DNA from 2 places in the Streptomyces sp. NPDC097595 genome. Region 1 is predicted to be linked to the other one. Evidence: riboswitches for the same ligand, from Rfam matches in the RefSeq annotation. Region 1 holds a riboswitch; the other holds the start of a gene.

Region 1 (5,539 bases):
CGGCCCGCACGTCGTCCGGGAGCGTCAGCGCCTCGTGCAGCGCGTCGGCCGTGGCCGAGACGTCGTACGGGTTGACCGTGAAGGCGTGCTCGCCCAGCTCCTCGTACGCACCGGCCTCCCGCGACAGGACCAGCGCGCAGCCCTCGTCGGAGACGACCGGGACCTCCTTGGCGACCAGGTTCATGCCGTCCCGGATCGGGTTGACGAGGGCGACGTCGGCCAGCCGGTACGCGGCGAGCGAGCGGGCGAAGTCGTCCTTGACGTGCAGGACGACCGGGGTCCAGCCGTCCGTGCCGTACGTCTTGTTGATCGCGTCGGCGACCCGCTGGACCTCCGCGGTGTACTCCCGGTAGACCGCGAGGTCCTGGCGCGAGGGGTAGGCGAAGGCGACGTGCACGACGCGTTCGCGCCACTCGGGGCGCTCGTCCAGCAGCGTGCGGTAGGCGTGGAGGCCCCGGACGATGTTCTTGGACAGCTCCGTCCGGTCGACCCGGACGACGGTCTTCCGGTCGGGCCCGATCTGCTCGCGCAGGGCCGCCATCCGCTCGTCCACGTCCGCCTCGTGCGCGCGGCCGCGCAGGAATCCGGCGTCGGCGCCCAGGCCGTGGACGCCGATGCGGGTGCGGCCGGTGCCGCCCAGGATCTCCGTACAGCAGCCGATGAAGGCGTCCGCCCAGCGGCGGGTCAGGAAGGCGGCGCGGTCGGCGCCGAGGATGCCGCGCAGCAGCTGTTCGGCGATGTCGTCGGGGAGCAGCCGGAAGTAGTCGACGGGCGCCCACGGGGTGTGCGAGAAGTGGCCGATCCGCAGATCGGGGCGGAGCTCGCGGAGCATGCCGGGGACCAGCGAGAGGTGGTAGTCCTGCACGAGGACGGCCGCGCCCTCGCCCGCCTCCTCGGCCAGCGCCTCGGCGAAGGCCCGGTTGTACGTCTCGAAGGAGGCCCACTGCCTGCGGAACTCCGCGTCGAAGACGGGCTCGACGGGCGTCTGGTACAGCATGTGGTGGACGAACCACAGCACGGAGTTGGCGATGCCGTTGTACGCGTCGGCGTGCACCGCGGCGTCGATGTCGAGCATCCGGACACCCGGCTCGCCGACCCCCCGCCGCACCGCCTCGCGGTCGCCGTCGCCGAGGGCGGCGCAGACCCACATCTTGTCGTCCACGGCGCTGAGGCCGGAGACGAGTCCGCCCCCGCCCCGTTTCGCTTCGAGGGTGCCGTCGTCGCCCACGGCGTACGTGACGGGGCCGCGGTTGGAGGCGACGAGGACCTGGGCAGCGGGCTGGGGGGCGTGCTCGGAGACCATGGCCGGAATCTAGCCCGAACCTGATCCGTCCAAACGTACGAAGCCGGACGGCGTGGGGTCGTGATCAGGCCGCGCGGCGTGCCACGTACTCCTCGATCTCGCACATGGGCGGCCTCTCCTGCGTGTCGACGGGGTACGTGCGGGGAACGAACCCGTCCGGTCCGCGTTCGTACTGGGTCAGCGAGGGGCGCACCAGATGGCCCCGGGAGAGCCGCACCTGCGCGGTGCGGTAGATCGCGGCGGCCATCCGGCCGAGCGCCCGGCCGTCCTGGTGGCGGTGGACGCGGACGCCGACGTCCACCTGGGCGAGGGCGTCGAGGCCCACGGTGTGCAGCGCGTCCACGAGCAGGCCGAGCTCGACCCCGTAGCCGACCGGGAACGGCAGCCGCTCCAGGAGCGAGCGGCGTACGGCGTACTCGCCGCCGAGCGGCTGGACGAAGCCCGCGAGGAGCGGCCAGTGCAGGTTCAGCAGGGGCCGGGCCACCAGCTCGGTGACGCGGCCGCCCTGGCCGGCCGCCTCGCCGAGCGGGCGGTCGTACATCGCCTTGACGAACTGCACCTCGGGGTGGGCGAGCAGCGGGCCGACGATGCCGGAGACGAAGTCGGCCGAGAAGTCCTTCAGGTCCGCGTCGATGAAGCACAGGATGTCGCCGCTGGTCACCAGGAGCGACCGCCACAGCACCTCGCCCTTGCCGGGGACGGCCGGGAGGCGGGGCAGGATCACGTCGCGGTGGACCACCCGGGCGCCCGCGCGGCGGGCGACCTCGGCGGTGGCGTCCGTGGAGCCCGAGTCGATCACGACCAGCTCGTCGACCAACGGAATGCGCTCCATCAGCTCGTGCCGGATCGTGGCGACGATGTCGCCGACGGTCGCGGCCTCGTTGAGTGCCGGTAGAACGACGCTCACGCCCGTACCGCCGGCGGCGGCCCGCACGCTCTCCGGCGGATGGTCGGCGGCCGACCAGGAACGCCTGGTCAGCCAGCTTTCGACCTCTTCGAGCACGGTCGATACTCCCTGTATTTGAATCCTCCCCCAGCTGACGCAGGGGGATTCCTGGCTCACGCCGCCTGCGGGTCAGCGACCCGGCAGGTCTTCCACGATCAACGCCAGCCGGGACGAAACCTGCCCGGTTTGGTACGGCAAAGCTTGGTGGTGAGTGTGCCGTCTTGGTTCTCGATCAGCACGCGTGCGGAGCTTGGTTCTCGCACCGCACGCTGGCCAGCGTACCCGATCATGTGGGCGTCTTTCGTTCTGGTGTGAAGGCCGTTTCCTGCCCTGCTTCGCAGGGGCCCAATTCCTCCCCGGTCCGGGCATCCGGGGCGGCTCTGTGATCCATCTCGCGGTACGGACGGCTATCTCACCCGTCCGGTCCTTCGGTTACAGTCTTGAACAACGCGGACGGCTATCGCATGCCGGGGTCGGTCCGCCGACAAATGCGCGGATCCATGATCCGTTGCCACAGCGCTCATCCAGAGGGACAGAGGGAACGGCCCGTTGAAGTCCCGGCAACCCTCCTGCCGACCGCGAGGTCAGGTGGGGAAGGTGCCAATTCCGTCTCGCGGCGAAACGCGCCGTGAGGAAGATGAGGAGAAAGGGCCTCGCCATCATGGCTGTTGAAACCATTGCAGCAAACACCGAATCTTCCGTGGACCTCGGTCCCGCCGCGGCTCTTTCCTGTCGCGAATGCGGTGAGCGGTTCGCACTCGGTCCCATTTTCGCCTGCGCGTCCTGTTTCGGGCCGCTCGAAGTGGCGTACGACCTGCCGAGCGGCTCCTCCGACGAGCTGAAGAAGCGCATCGAGGCCGGCCCGAACAACATCTGGCGCTACGCGCCGCTGCTGCCGGTGCCCGCCGATGTGGCCGACAAGCCCAATCTCAACCCCGGCTTCACCAAGCTGGTCAAGGCCGACAACCTCGCCCGCGAGCTGGGTGTGACCGGCGGCCTGTACGTGAAGGACGACTCCGGCAACCCGACGCACTCCTTCAAGGACCGCGTCGTGGCCATCGCCGTCGAGGCCGCCCGCGCCTTCGGTTTCACCACGCTCTCCTGCTCCTCGACCGGCAACCTCGCCGGTGCGGTCGGCGCCGCCGCCTCGCGGGCGGGCCTGCGCTCCTGCGTGTTCATCCCGCACGACCTGGAGCAGGGCAAGGTCGTCATGGCCGCGGTGTACGGCGGTGAGCTGGTCGGCATCGAGGGCAATTACGACGACGTCAACCGCTTCTGCTCCGAGCTCATCGGCGACCCGCTCGGCGAGGGCTGGGGGTTCGTCAACGTGAACCTGCGTCCGTACTACGGCGAGGGTTCCAAGACGCTCGCGTACGAGATCTGCGAGCAGCTCGGCTGGCAGCTGCCCGACCAGATCGTCATCCCGATCGCGTCCGGCTCGCAGCTCACGAAGATCGACAAGGGCCTCCAGGAGCTGATCAAGCTCGGCCTGGTCGAGGACAAGCCGTACAAGATCTTCGGTGCCCAGGCCGAGGGCTGCTCCCCGGTCTCCACCGCCTTCAAGGCCGGTCACGACGTGGTCCGCCCGCAGAAGCCGAACACGATCGCCAAGTCCCTCGCGATCGGCAACCCGGCCGACGGCCCGTACGTCCTGGACATCGCCCGCCGCACCGGCGGTGCCGTCGAGGACGTCAACGACGAGCAGGTCGTGGACGCGATCAAGCTGCTGGCCCGCACCGAGGGCATCTTCGCCGAGACGGCGGGCGGGGTGACGGTCGGCGTGACGAAGAAGCTGATCGACGCCGGCCTGCTCGACCCGGCGCTCACCACCGTCGTCCTGAACACGGGTGACGGCCTCAAGACGCTGGACGCGGTGGCCGACACCTCGCAGGCGACCGCCACGATCCGCCCGAGCCTCGACGCCTTCCGCGCCGCCGGACTCGCCACCAGCTGACCACCCGAGACTTCAGGAAGGCACCGCCATGAGCGTCAAGGTCCGCATTCCCACCATCCTCCGCACCTACACCGGCGGCCAGGCCGAGGTTCCGGCCGAGGGCGCGACCCTCTCCGAGGTCATCGCCTCGCTGGAGAAGGACCACCCGGGCATCGCCGCCCGCGTGCTGGACGACCAGGGCAAGCTGCGCCGCTTCGTCAACGTGTACGTCAACGACGACGACGTGCGCTTTGAAGGCGGCCTCGACGCGGTCACCCCGGACGGTGCCGGCGTCTCGATCATCCCCGCAGTGGCCGGCGGCTGCTGAGCCCGAGGCTTCGCCCAAGACTCCGTAGCGTCACCGTAATTGCCCCCTCCGCGAGAGAAGCGGAGGGGGCAATTCTGCATGGTTGAGCGGGGTAGAGTGTGGGAAGTCCCCTTCGCTGCCCGTGCCCCTCGCATATGAGAATGCGCCGCGCCACGATCAGAAGCAGCCAATGTGCCTGCGCCTCTTGCGCCTTAAGTCGCCTTTGCCGGGCCCGACTTGCCCCGCAATCTCATGAATTCCTCATATTCGGGCGATCGGTGCCGCGCAGAATTGTCGTCCAATTGACCTGTTGCAGAGGGCAGTTGGGCAGATACATTCAGCCGCGGTCGACGCGCTTCGGCGCACACACGTTACAGGGGAGTTGGGCATGGCTCAGGGCACCGTCAAGTGGTTCAACGCGGAGAAGGGGTACGGCTTCATCGCGGTCGACGGTGGTGCGGATGTATTCGTCCACTACAGCGCGATCCAGATGGACGGTTACCGCACCCTCGAAGAAGGTCAGCGGGTCGAGTTCGAGATCTCGCAGGGCCAGAAGGGGCCGCAGGCGGACATGGTCAAGCTCGCCGTCGGCTGAGCCCGGCACGGCACGTCGGCCGCGACGCCACGCACGTACGAAGGGTCCGTACCTATAGGGGTACGGACCCTTCGCGCTGCCCGGGCGCGCCCCCGGGGTTGTCCACATGCCGAAGGCGACGCTTGCACTCGACGGGGTCGAGTGCTAATCATTGGGCTTAGCACTCTCCAGGTGAGAGTGACAGAATTTTGGACCGGGCCGGTGAGGCCCGCAGGCCAGGCGGGAAGGAACCGCAGGGCACGCAGGCCGTCCGTCGCGGGCGCCACTCGGTCCGGAGCAATCCACCCCTGTCCGGGAGGACCACTTCACATGGCCAAGATCATCGCGTTCGACGAGGAGGCCCGGCGCGGTCTCGAGCGCGGCATGAACCAGCTCGCCGACGCCGTCAAGGTCACCCTTGGCCCCAAGGGTCGCAACGTCGTCCTCGAGAAGAAGTGGGGCGCCCCCACGATCAC
Region 2 (5,539 bases), on a different contig from region 1:
GAGGTCGTCTACCACGGCCCGTACGAGCCCATGCAGGGCATCCGGATGTCGGAGGCGTACGCCTCGACGCTGAACATCAGCTTCGACGTCCGCGGTGGTCTGCTGGTCCGGCAGATCCACCACTGGGCCGCGGTCATCTTCCTGGCCGGCATGTTCGTGCACATGATGCGCGTCTTCTTCACCGGCGCGTACCGCAAGCCGCGCGAGATCAACTGGCTCTTCGGCTTCCTGCTGTTCGTCCTCGGCATGTTCACCGGTTTCACCGGTTACTCGCTGCCGGACGACCTGCTCTCCGGTACCGGTGTCCGCTTCACCCAGGGCGCGATCCTGTCGACGCCGATCGTCGGTACGTACATCTCGATGTTCCTGTTCGGCGGGGAGTTCCCCGGCGGCGACATCATCGCGAGGTTCTACTCGATCCACATCCTGCTGCTGCCGGGCATCATGCTCGGGCTCGTGGTCGGCCACCTGATCCTGGTCTTCTACCACAAGCACACCCAGTTCGCGGGTCCCGGACGGACCAACAAGAACGTCGTCGGCATGCCCCTGCTGCCGGTGTACATGGCGAAGGCCGGCGGGTTCTTCTTCCTGGTCTTCGGCTTCATCGCGATCATCGCGGCGATCGCCTCGATCAACCCGATCTGGGCCATCGGCCCGTACCGCCCCGACCAGGTGTCCACGGGCGCCCAGCCGGACTGGTACATGGGCTTCGCCGAAGGCTTCGTCCGTGTGATGCCGGGCTGGGAGATCAACCTCTGGGGCCACACGCTGGTCCTGGGTGTCTTCATCCCGCTCGTCCTGTTCGGTGTGGTGCTCGGTGCGCTGGCCATGTGGCCGTTCATCGAGTCCTGGATCACCGGCGACAAGCGCGAGCACCACATCCTGGACAAGCCGCGCAACGCGCCGACCCGGACGGCCCTCGGTGTCGCCTGGGTGACGATCTACTTCGTCATGCTGATCGGCGGCGGCAACGACATCTGGGCGACGCACTTCAGCCTCTCGCTCAACTCGATCAGCTGGTTCGTCCGTATCGCCTTCTTCGTCGGCCCGGTCATCGCGTTCGTCGCGACCCGGCGGATCTGCCTCGGCCTCCAGCGCCGCGACAAGGAGAAGGTGCTGCACGGCCGCGAGTCGGGTCTCATCAAGCGCCTGCCGCACGGTGAGTTCGTCGAGGTCCACGAGCCGCTGTCGCCGGAGGCCCGGTACGCGCTCACCGCGCACGAGCAGTACCAGCCGCTCGAGATCGGCCCGACGGTCGACGAGAACGGTGTCGAGCGCAAGGTCTCCAGGATCACCAAGGTCCGGGCGCGGCTCAGCAAGAGCCTGTACGGCGAGGACACCCAGATCGCCAAGCCCACCGCCGAGGAGTACAAGGAGATCACCAGCGGCCACGGCCACCACTGATCACCCGTTCTGATCGCCACGGCGAGAGCCCCGTCCATTCGATGGACGGGGCTCTTTGCCGTCCCCCGGGGCTCGATAGGGTGGAGCCGATCCCTTATCGGCTGTGGACCCCAGGAGCGGACCATGAACGTTGTGACCCCGGACGGCGGCGACAGCGTGGCGGCCTTCTCCTGGCCCGGCGTGCTGACCCCCCTGCTGCGCGGCGAGGACCTGAGCTCCGACGCCACCGCCTGGGCCATGGACCGCATCATGAGCGGCGAGGCGACCGATGTGCAGATCGCCGGATTCGCGGTCGCCCTGCGCGCCAAGGGCGAGACGGTCACCGAGGTCTCCGGTCTGGTCCGCGCGATGTACGAGCACGCCACGACCATCGAGGTGCCCGGCCGCACCGTCGACATCGTCGGTACCGGCGGCGACATGGCCAAGACCGTCAACATCTCCACGATGTCCGCGATCGTCGTGGCCGGCACCGGCGCGAAGGTCGTCAAGCACGGCAGCCGCGCCTCCTCCTCGGCCAGCGGCTCGTCCGACGTGCTCGGGAAGCTCGGCGTCAACCTGGAGCTGGCCCCCCGGCGCGTCGTGGAGGTGGCCGAGGAGGCGGGCATCACCTTCTGCTTCGCGGTGAAGTTCCACCCCGCCCTGCGCCACGCGGCCAAGGCGCGTGCGGAGCTGGGCGCGCCCACCACGTTCAACATCCTGGGCCCGCTCACCAACCCGGCCCGGGTGCGCTCCCAGGCGATCGGGGTGGCCGATCTGCGCATGGCCCCCATCGTCGCGGGCGTCCTCGCCGAGCGCGGCAACTCCGCCCTGGTCTTCCGGGGCGACGACGGCCTGGACGAGCTCACCACCACGGCGACCTCGCGGGTCTGGGTGGCCCGGGACGGCGTGGTCCGCGAGGAGACCTTCGACCCGCGCGACGTGGGCGTCGAGCTGGTCCCGGTGGAGGCGCTGCGCGGCGCCGACGCCTCGTACAACGCGGATGTGGCGCGCCGGCTGCTGGCCGGGGAGACCGGTCCGGTACGGGACGCCGTGCTGCTCAACTCGGCGGCGGCGCTGGTCGCGCTGGACCCGGGCGATGCGCCGCTCACCGAGCAGATCCGGGCCGGTATGGCGAAGGCCGCCGAGTCCATCGACTCGGGTGCGGCCGGGCGGGCGCTGGAGAGATGGGTCGTCGCCAGCAACGCGTGAGCGCAGCGAGGTGAGCCGGGGCGCAGTCCGTATCGCGGACTGCGCCTTGCGCGTTCCCGTACGTGTGGCAAGATGCTGCGCAGGTCATGAGTGACAGCGACTACGGCCCCGGCCCGCTGTCCGGCAACCCTCCGTCCGTGGCGGGGTGCCCCGGGTGAAGACCAGGCCGCAGGCAGCGAGGTCTGCGGCAAGCGCGGACCCCTCGACGTCGCGTGACGTCCACCCGTGGGGTCCTTGGTCCTCAGGGAGCCTCTTGTGAGCAAGCGAATGCGTTAGGGCCCGAGGCCCTTCTCCGCACACCCCTCTTTCTTTCACTCCGTGCTGCCGCGCCTCTGTCGGCACGCGGAATTCGCCTGCCTGTTACGGGAGTTCGCCATGTCTGTCTTCACCGCTGCCGCCGACCAGTCGCTTTGTGCCCCGCTGCCGGTTCTGGGCGAGGATGTCCTCGTCCCGCTGGTCACCGGCGGGGAGGTCGGCTACGCGGCGCTGGACTACGCGGCGAGCGCCCCGGCGCTGAAGCGGGTCTGGGACGACGTCGCCGCGTACGCCCCGTACTACGGCAGCGTGCACCGGGGCGCCGGGTACCTCTCGCAGCTGTCCACGGATCTCTTCGAGTCGAGCCGGGCCACCGTGGCGGAGTTCCTGGGCTGCCGTCCCGAGGACCAGGTGGTCTTCACCCGGTCCACCACGGACTCGCTGAACCTGCTGGCCGCCGCGCTGCCCGCCGACTGCCAGGTCTTCGTCTTCGAGACCGAGCACCACGCCTCGCTGCTGCCCTGGCGCGACGCCCGCGTCACCTACCTGAACGCCCCGCGCACCCCCGCCCAGGCCGTCGCCACTCTGGAGCGCGCCCTCGCCGAGCGTGACCCCCACGGCCCCGCGCTGGTCTGTGTCACCGGCGCCTCCAACGTCACCGGCGAGCTGTGGCCCGTACGGGAGCTGGCCGCCGCCGCGCACGCCCATGGCGCCCGGATCGTCCTGGACGCAGCCCAGCTCGCCCCGCACCACCCCGTGGACATCGCCGAGCTGGACGTGGACTGGGTCGCCTTCTCCGGGCACAAGCTGTACGCCCCGTTCGGCTCGGGCGTCCTGGCCGGCCGGGCCGACTGGCTGCGCGAGGCCGAGCCGTACCTGGCCGGCGGCGGCGCGTCCCGCACGGTGGCCCGGCGCGTGGACGGCGGCGTGGACGTCGAGTGGCACACCACGGCCGCCCGGCACGAGGCAGGCTCGCCCAACGTCATCGGCGTCTACTCCATCGCCTCCGCCTGCAAGGCGCTCACCGAGGCCGGATTCGACCAGTTGGTCGCCCGCGAGCAGCACCTCGTCGGCGAGGTCCTGACGGGGCTCGCCGAGGTCCCCGAGGTGAAGGTGCTCTCGCTGTTCGGCGACGACGCGCCGAGGGTCGGCGTGATCTCGTTCGTGGTGGAGGGCTGGAACAGCTCCCACTTCGCCGCCGCGCTCTCCGCCGAGTACGGCATCGGGGTGCGCGACGGCCTCTTCTGCGCCCACCCCCTCGTACGCACCCTGCTCGGCAGCGACCCGGGCGAGGCGGGGGAGTGCGGTGCGCCGGAGGCGGAGCCGGGGGAGCGGTCCCTGAACGCGATCCGGGTCAGCTTCGGCGCCGGGACCCCGGACGAGCACGTCGAGCGCTTCCTGCGCGCGGTGCGGGAGCTGGTGAGCGACGGGGCACGCTGGAAGTACCGCACCGAGGACGGCCGTTGCGTGCCGGACCGGGGCGCCGCCCAGATCTGAGGGCCGGGCGGCGCGGCCTGATCCAAAAGGAAAAGACCCTACGCGTCGAGGCCGATGGAGAACGCGGCTTCCAGGTCGTGCTGGGAGTACGTGCGGAAGGCCACGTGGGTGTCGGTCCCCTCGACGCCCGGGATCTTGCTGATCCGGCCGGGGATGACCTCGGCCAGGTCGTCGTGCTTGGCCACCCGGACCATGGCGATCAGGTCGTAGGTGCCGGTGACCGAGAAGACCTCGCTGACGCTGTCCAGCGCGGCGATGGCCTCGGCGATCTCGGGAATCCGGTCCACGCTGGTTTTGATGAGCACGATCGCGGTGATCACGGCTGTGTTTCTCCCTCGGTGGCCGTGGCTGGAGACTTCACTCTAGGGCCTTTGGTGTCGCGCCTGTAGCGGCCCCAGGCGTACAGGAAGCCGGTCGCGAAGCCGACGACGTGGGCCAGGTACGCCACGCCCGGGCCGCTGCCCGCGCCCTCGGCGGCCAGCCACTGGAGCACGAACCAGAAGATCAGCACCACCCACGCGGGGAAGCGCAGCGGCAGGAACAGCAGGAACGGGAAGACGCTGGTCACGCGGGCCCGGGGGAAGAGGTAGAGGAACGCCCCGAGCACCGCCGAGATCGCCCCCGAGGCACCGACGAGCGTCTGGTCGGACGTGGCGTGCGCGGCGGCGTACGCGAGCAACGCCAGATAGCCGCAGCCCAGGTAGAAGAGGGCGAACTCGGTGTGCCCCATGCGTTCCTCGGCCATCGCGCCGAACACGTACAGGAACAGCATGTTCCCCAGCAGGTGCAGCCAGCTGCCGTGCACGAACAGCGCGGTGAACGGGGTGAGCAGGGCGTGCGCCGAGCCGTCCCACAGCTCGTTCGGGATCACGCCCCACCGTTCGAAGTAACCGGCCTGGGCGGCGAGCAGCGCGTCGGCCCCGCCGCGCACCGGGACGAAGCCGGAGAGCGGGCTGATCACGAAGACCGCGCAGCACAGGGCGATGAGGGCGTACGTCACCGGTGGCCCGCCCGAAGTGGCCGCCCGAAGGAGCCTGCCCGCGGCGGCCCGCCGATCGATCATGAACAGAGCATGACGCAAACGGAGCGAACGGGACAGACCGCCTCGCCGTGCCGGGCGGATGCGCCGAGGCCGTAGGGTGACAGGTGGACATCCGCAGTTCGACGGCGCACCGCGAGACCCTTGTCCGGCAGC

Evidence for each region. A riboswitch is a leader RNA that binds a small molecule or an ion and turns the genes downstream of it on or off. The one in region 1 is predicted to bind S-adenosylmethionine.
Region 2: linked by a shared signal. The riboswitch ahead of ACIQZN_RS12540 (aminotransferase class V-fold PLP-dependent enzyme) and the one ahead of thrC (threonine synthase) in region 1 are both predicted to bind S-adenosylmethionine.

What each region holds. Positions count from the first base shown of each region.
Region 1 covers NZ_JBIWCN010000010.1:147,803-153,341, reverse strand. Annotated here, with positions in the region: gene ACIQZN_RS17820 (trehalose-6-phosphate synthase) at 1-1,303, opposite strand, end outside; gene ACIQZN_RS17815 (glucosyl-3-phosphoglycerate synthase) at 1,368-2,306, opposite strand; SAM riboswitch class I at 2,767-2,893, shown strand; gene thrC (threonine synthase) at 2,911-4,203, shown strand; gene ACIQZN_RS17805 (MoaD/ThiS family protein) at 4,232-4,510, shown strand; gene ACIQZN_RS17800 (cold-shock protein) at 4,878-5,084, shown strand; gene groL (chaperonin GroEL) at 5,394-5,539, shown strand, end outside.
Region 2 covers NZ_JBIWCN010000006.1:240,566-246,104, forward strand. Annotated here, with positions in the region: gene ACIQZN_RS12530 (cytochrome bc complex cytochrome b subunit) at 1-1,404, shown strand, start outside; gene trpD (anthranilate phosphoribosyltransferase) at 1,528-2,592, shown strand; SAM riboswitch class IV at 2,675-2,792, shown strand; gene ACIQZN_RS12540 (aminotransferase class V-fold PLP-dependent enzyme) at 2,968-4,344, shown strand; gene ACIQZN_RS12545 (Lrp/AsnC family transcriptional regulator) at 4,383-4,664, opposite strand; gene ACIQZN_RS12550 (rhomboid family intramembrane serine protease) at 4,661-5,407, opposite strand.